4 regions of the Klebsiella sp. genome follow, and region 1 is predicted to be linked to each of the others. Evidence: predicted binding sites of a transcription regulator. Region 1 holds the regulator's gene; each other region holds the start of a gene.
What was found. The regulator PurR, encoded in region 1, represses purine synthesis genes. The targets are predictions, from matches to a motif close to CANGCAAACGTTTGCNTG.

Region 1 (3,171 bases):
GACGATGACAACCCAGGAGCTTCGTGAGCCACGCGCATCACGCGCATCTGCAGCGGCGGAACCACGGCAAAAGTCGCGGCACCCCAGACAACCATGCTGATAGCCGCACCAATTTGTGACTGGGCCAGCAGCGGGATCGCCAGCATGATCACCATTAACAGCAGCAGAAAGCCCTTCAACGTCCCGGAAACCGAGCGGTCGGCAAACTTACCGCCAAGGTAGTTACCCAGCGAGAAGCCTACACCAATCAATACCAGCATCGCGGTCACAAACAGTGGCGATGCGTTAGTGATGCTGTGCAGGACCGGTGATATATAGGTGTAAAGCGTAAACATCGCCCCTGCCCCCAGAACGGTGGTCAGCAGCGCTGATAGCACCTGTGGGCGCATCAGTACTGAAAGTTCCTGCTTAACATCAGGCCGCTCACCCGCGCTTCCTTTTGGCAGGGAAAACCACAGGCTGACCATCGCCACCACGCCGAGACCCGCCGTTGCAAGGAACGACATTCGCCAGCCGATAGTTTCCCCCAACCAGGTCGCCGCCGGAACGCCGCCAATGTTGGCAATTGTCAGCCCCATAAACATGGTCGCCACGGCGCTGGCCTGCTTATGCTTCGGCACTACGCTCGCCGCTACTACTGAGCCGAGTCCAAAAAAAGCGCCGTGATTGAGGCTGGTAATAATGCGCGACAGCAGTAGCGTGGTGTAATCTGGTGCAATTGAAGAGAGTACGTTACCGAGAGTAAAAATCGCCATCAGGAAAATCAGCGCATTTCTGCGCGCACGGTGCGAAAGCAACAGAGTCATCAGCGGCGCGCCAACCATCACCCCAATGGCATAGGCACTAATAAGCATTCCCGCAGCCGGAATAGAGACATCCACGCCTTTGGCGATAACCGGTAATAGCCCCATTGGGGAGAACTCGGTAGTACCGATACCGAAGGCACCGATCGCCAGAGCGAGCAGGGGAAAGTTGATTTTCATTCAATGACTCCATCGGGCCGTCTTCAGCGACGGCATCTCATCAGAAGCCAAAAGCATGACATCAATCACAGAAAAACAAAAGTAAACGAAATGGCAAAATATTTTTGCGAAATTGATAATAATGGCGGAAAAAGAAAAGGGAGAACGATGCCTCCCTCATATTGGAATTAGTGCAGTATGGCGGTCAGCCCTGCGGCGACAATCAAACCCAGAACAATAATCGTCGTTGTCAGCGAAAACTTTAAATCTGTATCCATCAATTTTTCCCCTTGATTATCCCCACATGAAAAGTGAGCTTGCTCATTTTTACATAGATTAGCGCAAATATCTTCCGAGATTTAGAGGGATGCACATTTTTGCTCTTCCCCTTTGCCCCAAGATCGGACAAAATCCCACGCTAATTTGAAAGCGTATCGGCCATTGACCCCTTCCTGTCGTTCTGTGTCGTTTTCCCGACGTGATGTAATGATTAATTTTGGCATCAGGGTGTGTACAGGCAAACGTTTACGTACCGATAAACGGACGATCAGGTCAAGGTCTGGAGTGAGAAGTAATGGCAACTATTAAAGATGTAGCGAAGCGCGCAAACGTTTCCACTACAACAGTATCACATGTAATTAACAAAACGCGTTTCGTTGCGGAAGAGACGCGCAACGCTGTGTGGGCTGCGATTAAAGAACTGCACTACTCCCCCAGCGCCGTTGCTCGCAGCCTGAAGGTTAATCACACTAAGTCTATCGGATTGCTGGCGACCAGCAGTGAAGCGGCCTATTTTGCCGAAATTATCGAATCCGTTGAGAAAAGTTGCTTCCAGAAGGGCTATACCCTGATTCTCGGCAACGCATGGAACGATCCGGAGAAACAGCGCGCCTACCTGTCAATGATGGCGCAGAAGCGCGTGGACGGCCTGCTGGTGATGTGTTCTGAGTATCCTGAGTCGGTATTGAGCATGCTGGAAGAGTATCGCCATATTCCGATGGTCGTGATGGACTGGGGTGAAGCAAAAGCCGACTTTACCGACTCGGTTATCGATAACGCCTTCGAAGGGGGTTATATTGCCGGGCGCTATCTGGTGGAACGCGGTCATCGCGAAATTGGCGTGATCCCCGGCCCGCTTGAGCGGAACACCGGTGCCGGCCGCCTGGCCGGCTTTATGAAAGCGATGGAAGAAGCGCAGATCAACGTTCCTGAAAACTGGGTAGTGCAAGGTGATTTCGAGCCGGAATCCGGCTACCGCGCGATGCAGCAAATCCTCAGCCAGCACCATCGCCCGACGGCGATTTTCTGCGGCGGGGATATCATGGCGATGGGCGCTATCTGTGCGGCTGATGAAATGGGTCTGCGCGTGCCGCAGGATATTTCGCTGATCGGTTATGACAATGTGCGCAACGCCCGCTACTTCAGCCCGGCGCTGACCACCATCCATCAGCCAAAAGATTCTCTGGGCGAAGCGGCCTTCAATATGCTGCTGGACCGCATCGTCAACAAGCGCGAAATTTCCCAGTCTATTGAAGTACATCCGCGCCTGGTCGAACGTCGATCCGTGGCCGACGGCCCGTTTGTCGATTATCGCCGTTAATTCTCCTCGCGGGGCCGGCTATTCCGGCGCCCGCAGCCACTCCCTGTTCAGCGTTTCACTGTCGCCAAGGTAATCCAGCAGCCACATCAGCGCCGGTGAAGCGTCGCTTTGTTGCCACGTCAGGCAGCAGGCCGCATCAGGGAATGGGTTTTCCAGCGCCAGAGCCGTCCATTCTCCGCTATCAATTCGCTGCTGTGCAAAATGCTTTGGCACCATGCCAACACACAACCCTGCGCTGAGGCAGGTCGCGGAAGCGTCCCAGTCTGGCACCACCACCCTCTTCTGATTATCCAGCAGCCATGTCGTGCGTTTCGGTAGCGAGCGCGAAGTATCTTCCCGTACTAGCGACGGCCAGTTGCGTAACACATCGTCGCTTAGCGGGCCGTCCATTTTCGCCAACGGATGATCGCTGGCCACCACGCAATCCCAACTCAGCATCCCCATATCGCGAAACGCATAGCGCCCGCCGACGGGAATTGAGCGCGTCGCACCGATAGCTAATTCCACGCGGCCATCAGCTAACGCATCCCAGACACCGTTGAATACCTCCTGAAAGACAATCAGTTCAACGTCATCAAAATGACGATAGAAATCAACGATCATTTGCCG
Region 2 (3,171 bases), on a different contig from region 1:
ATCTGTACGTTGAGGAGCAGTTACAAACGCTGCGTTAATCGCGAGCGGCGCGTGGCGGAGCGCAAAATTGTGTATTACGTTTAAATCACACGTCTCTCATAACGAGCTGATTATGAACACACTACGCTATTTTGATTTTGGCTCTTCCCGCTCCCTGCTGCTGTTGATTGCCCGTATCGCGGTAGTGGTTCTGTTTATTCTTTTTGGCTACCCAAAACTGCTGGGCTTTAGCGGTACGGTGCAATATATGGCTTCATCCGGCGCGCCGATGCCGACGCTGGCGGCGATTATTGCCATCATAATGGAAGTCCCGGCGGCCATTTTGATTGTGCTGGGCTTTTTCACCCGCCCGCTGGCGGTGCTGTTTATTTTTTATACCCTGGGCACGGCGGTTATCGGTCATCACTACTGGGATATGTCCGGCGATGCGGTACTGCCGAATATGATTAACTTCTGGAAAAACGTCAGTATTGCCGGAGCCTTCCTGCTACTGGCGATAACCGGACCCGGGGCTATTTCGCTCGATCGGCGTTAATCCGCCAGACGCAAAAAAGGCCGCAATCGCGGCCTTTTATTCGCTTTAAATAACAGAGCGTTATGCGTAAACCGGGAAGCGTGCGCAGATATCCAGCACTTTACCCTTCACGCGCTCAATGACCGCTTCGTCATTGATGTTGTCCAGCACGTCGCACATCCAGCCGGCCAGTTCTTTCACTTCCGCTTCTTTAAAGCCGCGACGAGTGACCGCCGGAGAACCGATGCGGATACCGGACGTCACGAACGGACTTTTCGGATCGTTCGGTACGCTGTTTTTGTTGACGGTGATGTTGGCACGACCCAGCGCCGCGTCAGCTTCTTTACCGGTCAGGTTTTTGTCGACCAAATCCAGCAGGAACAGGTGGTTTTCAGTACCGCCGGAAACCACTTTGTAGCCACGGTTCAGGAACACTTCCACCATCGCTTTGGCGTTTTTCGCAACCTGCTGCTGGTAGACTTTGAACTCTGGTTCCATCGCTTCTTTCAGCGCCACGGCTTTCGCCGCGATAACGTGCATCAACGGGCCGCCCTGAGCGCTTGGGAATACGGCTGAGTTCAGTTTTTTGTACAGCTCTTCGCTACCGCCTTTCGCCAGGATCAGGCCGCCGCGCGGACCCGCCAGGGTTTTGTGGGTAGTCGTGGTGACAACGTGAGCGTGCGGAACCGGGTTCGGGTAAACGTCAGCAGCAATAAGACCGGCAACGTGGGCCATATCAACGAACAGATATGCGCCGATGCTGTCAGCGATTTCACGCATTTTTGCCCAGTCAACCACACCAGAGTAAGCAGAGAAGCCACCGATAATCATCTTCGGTTTGTGGGTCTGCGCCTGCTTCGCCATGTCTTCATAGTCAATTTTACCGGACTCATCGATACCGTAAGGGATGATGTTGTACAGTTTACCGGAGAAGTTAACCGGGGAGCCGTGAGTCAGGTGACCACCCTGCGCCAGGTTCATACCCAGAACGGTATCGCCCGGTTGCAGCAGCGCGGTGTAGACCGCGAAGTTAGCCTGAGAACCGGAGTGCGGCTGAACGTTAGCGTAGTCGGCGCCGAACAGCTCTTTTGCGCGGTCGATAGCCAGTTGCTCAACGATATCAACGTATTCGCAGCCGCCGTAGTAGCGCTTGCCCGGATATCCTTCAGCGTATTTGTTGGTCAGCTGAGAACCCTGTGCCTGCATGACGCGCGGGCTGGTGTAGTTCTCGGAGGCGATCAGTTCGATGTGCTCTTCCTGACGTACTTTTTCCTGCTCCATAGCCTGCCACAGTTCGGCATCATAATCGGCAATGTTCATTTCACGCTTTAACATCCGCATCTCCTGACTCAGCTAACGATAAAATTTCTGCCTAAAAAGGCGGTCCAATCGGACAACGGCCCACAGTATAACTGAATCATTCTGTGATAACAGGTCTTGACAAATGATTTTACGCAAACGATTGGCTCCGCATTACACAAGGCTTTGAGCAATAACGCTCCTGAGATTATCAACGGATTTCTTTTCAGGTTTGTGATGCAAATAATTCATGTTGTAACCACCTTACGGCAAAGTGTTAAAGAACCATTTACAAAGCAGGGGTATTTTTATAAGATGCATGTAAAATACATTATTAAGATGACTCATATAAGGAAGCTGCTATGCTCGACGCTCAAACCATCGCAACGGTGAAAGCCACCATTCCCCTGCTGGTTGAAACCGGTCCAAAGCTGACCGCCCATTTTTACGATCGCATGTTTACGCATAACCCTGAACTCAAAGAAATTTTCAACATGAGTAACCAGCGCAATGGCGATCAGCGTGAAGCGCTGTTTAACGCGATTGCCGCCTATGCCAGTAATCTTGAGAACCTGCCCGCCCTGCTGCCAGCGGTCGAGAAAATTGCTCAAAAGCATACCAGCTTCCAGATCCAACCAGAGCAGTACAACATTGTCGGTACTCATCTGCTGGCCACCCTGGACGAAATGTTCAGTCCGGGCCAGGAAGTACTGGACGCCTGGGGCAAAGCTTACGGCGTGCTGGCCAACGTCTTTATCAATCGTGAAGCGCAAATCTACAGCGAAAGCGCCAGCAAAGCCGGCGGCTGGGAAGGGACTCGTGCGTTCCGCATCGTGAAGAAAACCCCGCGCAGCGCACTCATCACCAGCTTTGAATTTGAACCTGTCGACGGCGGTGCGGTGGCTGAATATCATCCAGGTCAGTATCTGGCGGTCTGGCTGAAGCCGGAAGGTTTTCCGCATCAGGAAATCCGTCAGTACTCCCTGACCCGCAAGCCTGATGGCAAGGGTTACCGCATTGCGGTGAAACGTGAAGATGGCGGTCAGGTGTCGAGCTGGCTGCATAACTCAGCCAAAGAAGGGGATGTGATTTATCTGGCGGCACCAGCAGGTGATTTCTTCCTCAACGTCGCCCCGCAAACGCCAGTCACGCTGATCTCCGGCGGCGTCGGCCAAACGCCGATGCTGGCGATGCTGGATGTTCTGGCGAAAGCGCAGCATCCGGCGCAGGTTAACTGGTTCCATGCGGCAGAAAACGGCGACGTTCACGCCTTTGCTGACGAGGTAAAAGCGCTGGGGGCAAGCCTGCCGAAGTTTGCTTCTCACGTCTGGTACCGCAGTCCGAACGAAGCAGACCGC
Region 3 (3,171 bases), on a different contig from region 1:
CATTGCCGGTTCTCCTTCAGCGGTAAAATGGATGTATGCCATTGAAGCGGCTATTTCGCTGACTCTGCTTTATCCGATTGCCCGTTGGAGTGAAAAACGCTTTCGCCTTGAACATCGCTTGATGGCCGGCCTGTTGGTCATGACGCTGGCCATGATGCCGATTGGCTTAAGCAGCAACCTACAGCAACTGTTTACGCTGATCTGCATCTTCTATATAGGTTCCATTATTGCTGAACCCGCGCGTGAAACGCTGGGGGCTTCGCTGGCGGATGCCAGGGCCAGAGGTAGCTACATGGGCTTTAGCCGCTTGGGATTAGCCTTTGGTGGTGCCTTCGGTTATGCCGGCGGAGGCTGGCTTTTTGACGCCGGTAAAGCCGCCGGACAACCGGAGCTACCGTGGCTGATGTTAGGCATCATCGGCTTTGCAACGTTTATCGCGCTGTGGTGGCAGTTCAGCCCGAAACGTTCGACCTCCGGAATGCTGGAGCCGCGCACCTGAGTTGCCGGCCCCTCGTTTCTCTTCCATAATGAATTCAGGACACTCAGTCACTATGGAGGAGAAACGTGAAGTTATATATCTACGATCACTGCCCATTCTGCCTTAAAGCCCGCATGATTTTCGGTCTGAAGAATATCCCCGTCGAACTGATCACGATTCTGGAGGATGATGAATCAACCCCGACCCGAATGATCGGTCAGAAGATGGTGCCTATTCTGCAAAAAGATGACAGTCGCTACATGCCGGAAAGCATGGATATCGTGCATTACGTCGATAAACTGGATCGCCAACCGCTGCTCACCGGCCCACGTAATCCGGCGATTGAAACCTGGTTGCGTAAAGTCAACTCCTATGCCAACCGCCTGCTGATGCCCCGTTTCGCAAAGTCTGCCTTTGATGAATTCTCCACACCTGAAGCGCGCGCTTATTTTGTGAATAAGAAAGAGGCGTCAATTGGCAGTTTTGCCGATCATCTCGCACATTCCCCCGGGCTAGTTAAGAACATCAGTGACGATTTGCGGGCGCTGGATAAATTGATAGTTCAGCCGAACGCCGTTAATGGGGAACTGTCTGAAGATGATATTCATCTTTTTCCGCTACTGCGCAGCCTGACGCTGGTCGCAGGTGTGAGCTGGCCAAGTCGCGTCGCCGCCTACCGCGATAATATGGCCAAACAGACGCAGATTAATTTACTGTCATCTATGGCCATTTAGACCTAAGGCAGCGAAAGGTTTGGTCGTTCGCTGCCACCTCACTTCTTTTTCAGTCTTTTCCGCTAACACCTCCCGTGCTGGTAGGCCATGCTGCTTTGTGTCAGGATGAACCTATGGCATGACATTAAGGAACCCAATGAAAAAGATGTTTATCGCGGCCGCGCTTATTGTTAGCGGCCTTCTGAGCGGCTGTAACCAGCTTACGCAATATTCAGTTAGCGAGCAGGAAATCAACCAGGCGCTGCAGAAACGTAATCACTTCGCCAAGGATATTGGCCTGCCTGGCGTAGCGGATGCCCACATTGAGCTGAAAAACCTTACCAGCGCCATTGGTCGTGAAGAACCGAACAAAGTGACGCTAAGCGGAGTGGCAAATTTAGATCTGAATTCATTATTCGGTAACCAGAAAGCAACCATTGATCTGAAGCTCAAGGCGCTACCGGTATTTAATAAAGAAAAAGGGGCCATTTTCTTGCAGGAGATGGAAGTTGTTGATGCGAAAGTCCACCCTGAGAAGCTGCAGTCTGTCGTCCAAACGCTAATCCCTTATCTCAATCAATCACTACGTAGCTACTTCAATCAACAGCCCGCTTACGTGCTGCGCGAAGATGCCAGCACTGGCGAAGCATTGGCGAAAAAGTATGCTAAAGGTATCGAGGTGAAACCAGGGGAGATCATTATCCCCTTCACCAATTAATTCTTCGGGCGCTTCAGCGCCCGTTTTTTTACGGAAATTGATGCAAAGGAAAACGTTTACGCTTATCCTTAGTGCCCGGCAAAAACAGCCCTGATGACTGAACTTATTAGCCGGAGCCTTCCATGACAGCACAATCCCAGGTATTGAAAATCCGCCGCCCTGACGACTGGCATATTCATCTGCGCGATGATGATATGTTAAAAACCGTCGTGCCTTATACCAGTGAATTTTATGGCCGGGCGATCGTGATGCCGAATCTGGTCCCTCCTGTCACCACAGTAGAAGCCGCCATCGCCTACCGCCAGCGTATTCTTGATGCCGTCCCTGAGGATCATGATTTTACACCGCTAATGACCTGCTATCTGACCGATACACTCGACCCGGCAGAACTGGAACGCGGATTTAACGAGGGCGTGTTTACTGCCGCCAAACTCTATCCGGCCAATGCCACGACCAACTCCAGCCATGGCGTTACCAGCACCGATGCCATCATGCCAGTGCTTGAGCGTATGGAAAAACTGGGCATGCCGCTGCTGGTTCACGGTGAAGTCACCCACCCTGATATCGATATTTTCGACAGAGAAGCACGCTTTATTGACACGGTCATGGAGCCTTTGCGCCAACGTCTGCCCGGCCTGAAGGTTGTCTTCGAACATATCACCACGAAAGACGCCGCTGAGTATGTACGCGATGGTAACGACCTGCTGGCGGCCACCATTACCCCTCAGCACCTGATGTTTAACCGCAACCATATGCTGGTTGGCGGCGTGCGCCCTCACCTTTACTGTCTACCGATTTTGAAACGCAATATCCACCAGCAGGCACTGCGTGAACTGGTCGCCAGCGGTTTCGAGCGAGCCTTCCTTGGTACTGACTCCGCCCCGCATGCCCGTCACCGCAAGGAGGCCAGTTGCGGCTGCGCAGGTTGTTTCAACGCGCCAACCGCGTTGGGAAGTTACGCGACGGTGTTTGAAGAGATGAACGCCCTACAGCACTTTGAAGCTTTTTGTTCACTTAATGGCCCACGTTTCTATGGTCTGCCGGTCAATGAAACCTATGTTGAACTGGTGCGTGAAGAAAGCACAGTGGTAGAGAGTATCTCGCTGCCAGGCGATTCACTGGTGCCGTTCCTCGCCGGAGAAACCGTGCGCTGGACGATGAAAAAATAAATCCCACGCTCCCTGTTGTAAACGTGTAAACGATACTGTATAAATAAACAGTATATTACACAGGGGGCAATTATGCGCATTGAAGTGTCTATC
Region 4 (3,171 bases), on a different contig from region 1:
GCGAATCAAACAGGAAGTGACGGCGGCAGGTGTTAGCCTGATGCAGATCCTGCTCACTCACGGTCATCTCGATCACGTAGGCGCCGCAGCGGAACTGGCACAACATTACGGCGTGCCGATTATCGGTCCGGAAAAAGAAGATGAGTTCTGGCTGGAGGGATTACCCGCACAAAGCCGGATGTTTGGTCTGGATGAGTGCCAGCCACTACAACCGGATCGCTGGCTGAATGAGGGCGATGTGGTTAGCGTGGGGAATATTTCCCTGCAGGTGCTGCATTGCCCAGGCCACACTCCCGGGCACGTGGTCTTCTTTGACGGTGCTTCCAGACTACTAATTTCAGGTGATGTGATTTTCAAAGGCGGAGTAGGGCGCAGCGACTTCCCGCGCGGCGATCACAATCAGTTGATCGAGGCGATAAAACGCAAATTATTGCCGCTGGGCGATGACGTGTCGTTTATTCCCGGTCACGGTCCTATGTCGACTCTGGGCTATGAGCGCCTGCATAATCCTTTTCTGCAGGATGAAATGCCGGTCTGGTAATGATGCCGGATTGAAGGATGTAAAAAAGGCCGCAGATGCGGCCTTTTGTTTTTTTAAGATGAGGTTACAGCACGGCAACAATCGCTTCGCACAGCGGTGCCATGTTGTCCGGTGTCATACCGGCGACGTTAATACGCCCGGATGCCACGGCGTAAATCGCGAACTCTTCACGCAGACGCAGTACCTGCTCTTTGGTCAGGCCGCTGAACGAGAACATACCGTTCTGCTGAATGATGAAGGAGAAGTCACGGCTGGCGCCTTTTTCCTGCAGAGTATTCACGAACAGTAGGCGCATACGCTGAATGCGCTGACGCATGTCAGTGAGTTCTTGTTCCCAGATGGCGCGCAGCGCGTCATTGCTGAGAATGGTCGCAACTACCGATGCGCCGTGAGCCGGTGGGTTAGAGTAGTTAGCGCGAATAACGGACTTCATCTGGCTGAAAGCACGGTCTACCGTTTCCTGGTCAGCAGCAACCAGCGTACAGGCGCCTACGCGCTCATTGTACAGGCCGAAGTTCTTCGAGTAGGAGCTCGCAACCAGCAGCTCTTTATGCAGCGCGGCAAACGCACGCAGGCCTTCAGCATCTTCTTCCAGACCACGAGCAAAACCTTGATAGGCGAAGTCAAACAGCGGCAGCCAGCCTTTCTCTACGGACAGCTGCGCCAACTGTTGCCACTGCTCCAGCGTTGGATCGATACCGGTTGGGTTGTGGCAGCAGCCGTGGAACAGAACGACATCGCCCGCCTGCGCTTCGTTCAGGCTGGCCAGCAGACCGTCGAAGTCAAGCCGGTGGTTAGCCGCATCGTAGTAAGCATATTCGCAAACTTCCAGCCCGGCTGAGTTAAATACGCTTTTGTGGTTAGGCCAGCTAGGGTTGCTCACCCAAATGCGTTTGGCATCGGTATTCTTCGCCAGGAAGTCTGCGGCAACGCGCAGGCCACCGGTACCGCCCGGAGTCTGGGCGGTACGCGCGCGTTTATCATTAATAATCGCGCTTCCTTTGCCAAACAGGAGCTCCTGGGTACAACGACCAAATTCTGGAATACCGTCAATGCCCAGATAATTCTTGGTGGTTTCATTTTCCAGCAGATATTGCTCTGCTTTTTTTACGCTGGTCAGGACTGGTGTCTTACCTGTTTCATCTTTATAAACACCAATTCCAAGGTTAATTTTTGTTGGGCGGTCATCGGCACGAAATAGATCGGCCAGGCCCAAAATAGGGTCGGCGGGGGCGGCAGTAATTTTTTCAAACATGACGAGGTTCCATTGTGATTACTGAAGGGAAATCCGCTATCAGGTTAACGGGAGTTCTGTGAATTGCCAACCGTTTGCGACAAAAAGCGAGAAGGTTTTCAAAAGTTACGATCTTCATCTTAGGAACGCAGAAAAGCAGGACCGAAGTCCTGCTTTTTAGGCATATCACGAAGGGGTGTACTGCTGATTAGAACTGGTAAACGATACCCACTGCAGCCTGGTCATCGGTAGCAACGCCAGCAGCTTTGGTGTAGTCGTTGTCGTCCAGCTGGTTGAATTTATACGCAGCGTAAACGTTCATGTTCTTGTTGAAGTAGTACCAGGTACCCACTTCGATGTATTTAACCAGGTCAGCATCGCCGCCGGAGAAACCAGCGCGTTCCTGCAGGTTCTTGCCTTTAGTTTGTACGTAGCCGATGGACGGACGCAGACCGAAGTCGAACTGATACTGAACGACAGCTTCGAAGTTCTGAGTTTTACCCGCGAAGTAGTTGCCTTCGTTTTCTGGGGTCATGTTATAGGTCTGAGAGTACATCACTGCAGCGTAGACGTTGTTTGCATCGTACTTAGCGGAGGTCGCCCATGCTTCAGCCTTGTCACCGTTACCATCAGCTTTCTGATCGCCAGTTCGGTTGGAGTTAGCATAACCTGCGGACAACGCTATGCCGTTTTCGAACGCGTAGGTTGCTGCGGTGCTGAAACCGTCGCCATTTTGTTTCTTAACGTCGCGAGTGCTGGCGTCATTTTTACCCTGGTACTGCAGCGCAAAGCTCAGACCATCAACCAGACCGAAGAAGTCAGAGTTACGGTAAGTTGCCACGCCATTGGTACGACCAGTCATGAAGTTGTCGGTGTAGTTCCAGCCATCGCCACCCCATTCAACCAGCATATCGGTTGCAGCTTCAACGTCGTAGATCGCGCCGTAGTTACGACCGTAGTCGAATGAACCGTATTCACCCGCTTTTAAGCCAGCAAAAGCCAGACGAGTTTTGGTGGTCTGTTTACCTTCAACATTAGACGCATCCATGTTGTATTCCCACTGACCGTAGCCGACCAGTTGATCGTTGATCTGGGTTTCGCCTTTCAGGCCGATACGAGCATAGGTGGTGTCTTCACTGCTGGTGTCGCCATTTGTAGTCCAAATGTGCTCGCCAACCATTTTTCCGTAAAAGTCCAGTTTGTTGCCGTTTTTGTTATAGATTTCTGCAGCGTTAGCTGCACCGGCTACCAGCAGGGCAGGAATTACCGCTGCCAGAATTTTGCGCTTCATCATTATTTATTACCCTCATTTATATTTTTATATGAACACTTGCCACTGCCGCCAATAAGTTCTGTCAATAAAAATTTACGGAACTATTGATGATAGTTTGGTGTC

Region 2: glyA (serine hydroxymethyltransferase) is a predicted target of PurR. The motif match lies at 1,966-1,983, and genes of this name have one in related genera.
Region 3: pyrC (dihydroorotase) is a predicted target of PurR. The motif match lies at 1,955-1,972, and genes of this name have one in related genera.
Region 4: QVF11_RS19915 (amino acid aminotransferase) is a predicted target of PurR. The motif match lies at 1,860-1,877, and genes of this name have one in related genera.

The regions. Positions count from the first base shown of each region.
Region 1 covers NZ_JAPUEW010000042.1:100,090-103,260, reverse strand. The annotation lists gene QVF11_RS12435 (MFS transporter) at 1-983, opposite strand, end outside; gene cydH (cytochrome bd-I oxidase subunit CydH) at 1,151-1,240, opposite strand; gene purR (HTH-type transcriptional repressor PurR) at 1,537-2,562, shown strand; gene punR (DNA-binding transcriptional activator PunR) at 2,581-3,171, opposite strand, start outside.
Region 2 covers NZ_JAPUEW010000068.1:136,960-140,130, forward strand. The annotation lists gene QVF11_RS21000 (ROK family transcriptional regulator) at 1-38, shown strand, start outside; gene QVF11_RS21005 (DoxX family protein) at 113-535, shown strand; gene glyA (serine hydroxymethyltransferase) at 596-1,849, opposite strand; gene hmpA (NO-inducible flavohemoprotein) at 2,176-3,171, shown strand, end outside.
Region 3 covers NZ_JAPUEW010000094.1:20,448-23,618, reverse strand. The annotation lists gene mdtH (multidrug efflux MFS transporter MdtH) at 1-499, shown strand, start outside; gene grxB (glutaredoxin 2) at 565-1,212, shown strand; gene QVF11_RS25950 (lipoprotein) at 1,349-1,909, shown strand; gene pyrC (dihydroorotase) at 2,032-3,078, shown strand; gene dinI (DNA damage-inducible protein I) at 3,151-3,171, shown strand, end outside.
Region 4 covers NZ_JAPUEW010000066.1:136,378-139,548, forward strand. The annotation lists gene QVF11_RS19910 (MBL fold metallo-hydrolase) at 1-541, shown strand, start outside; gene QVF11_RS19915 (amino acid aminotransferase) at 606-1,796, opposite strand; gene QVF11_RS19920 (porin) at 1,984-3,069, opposite strand.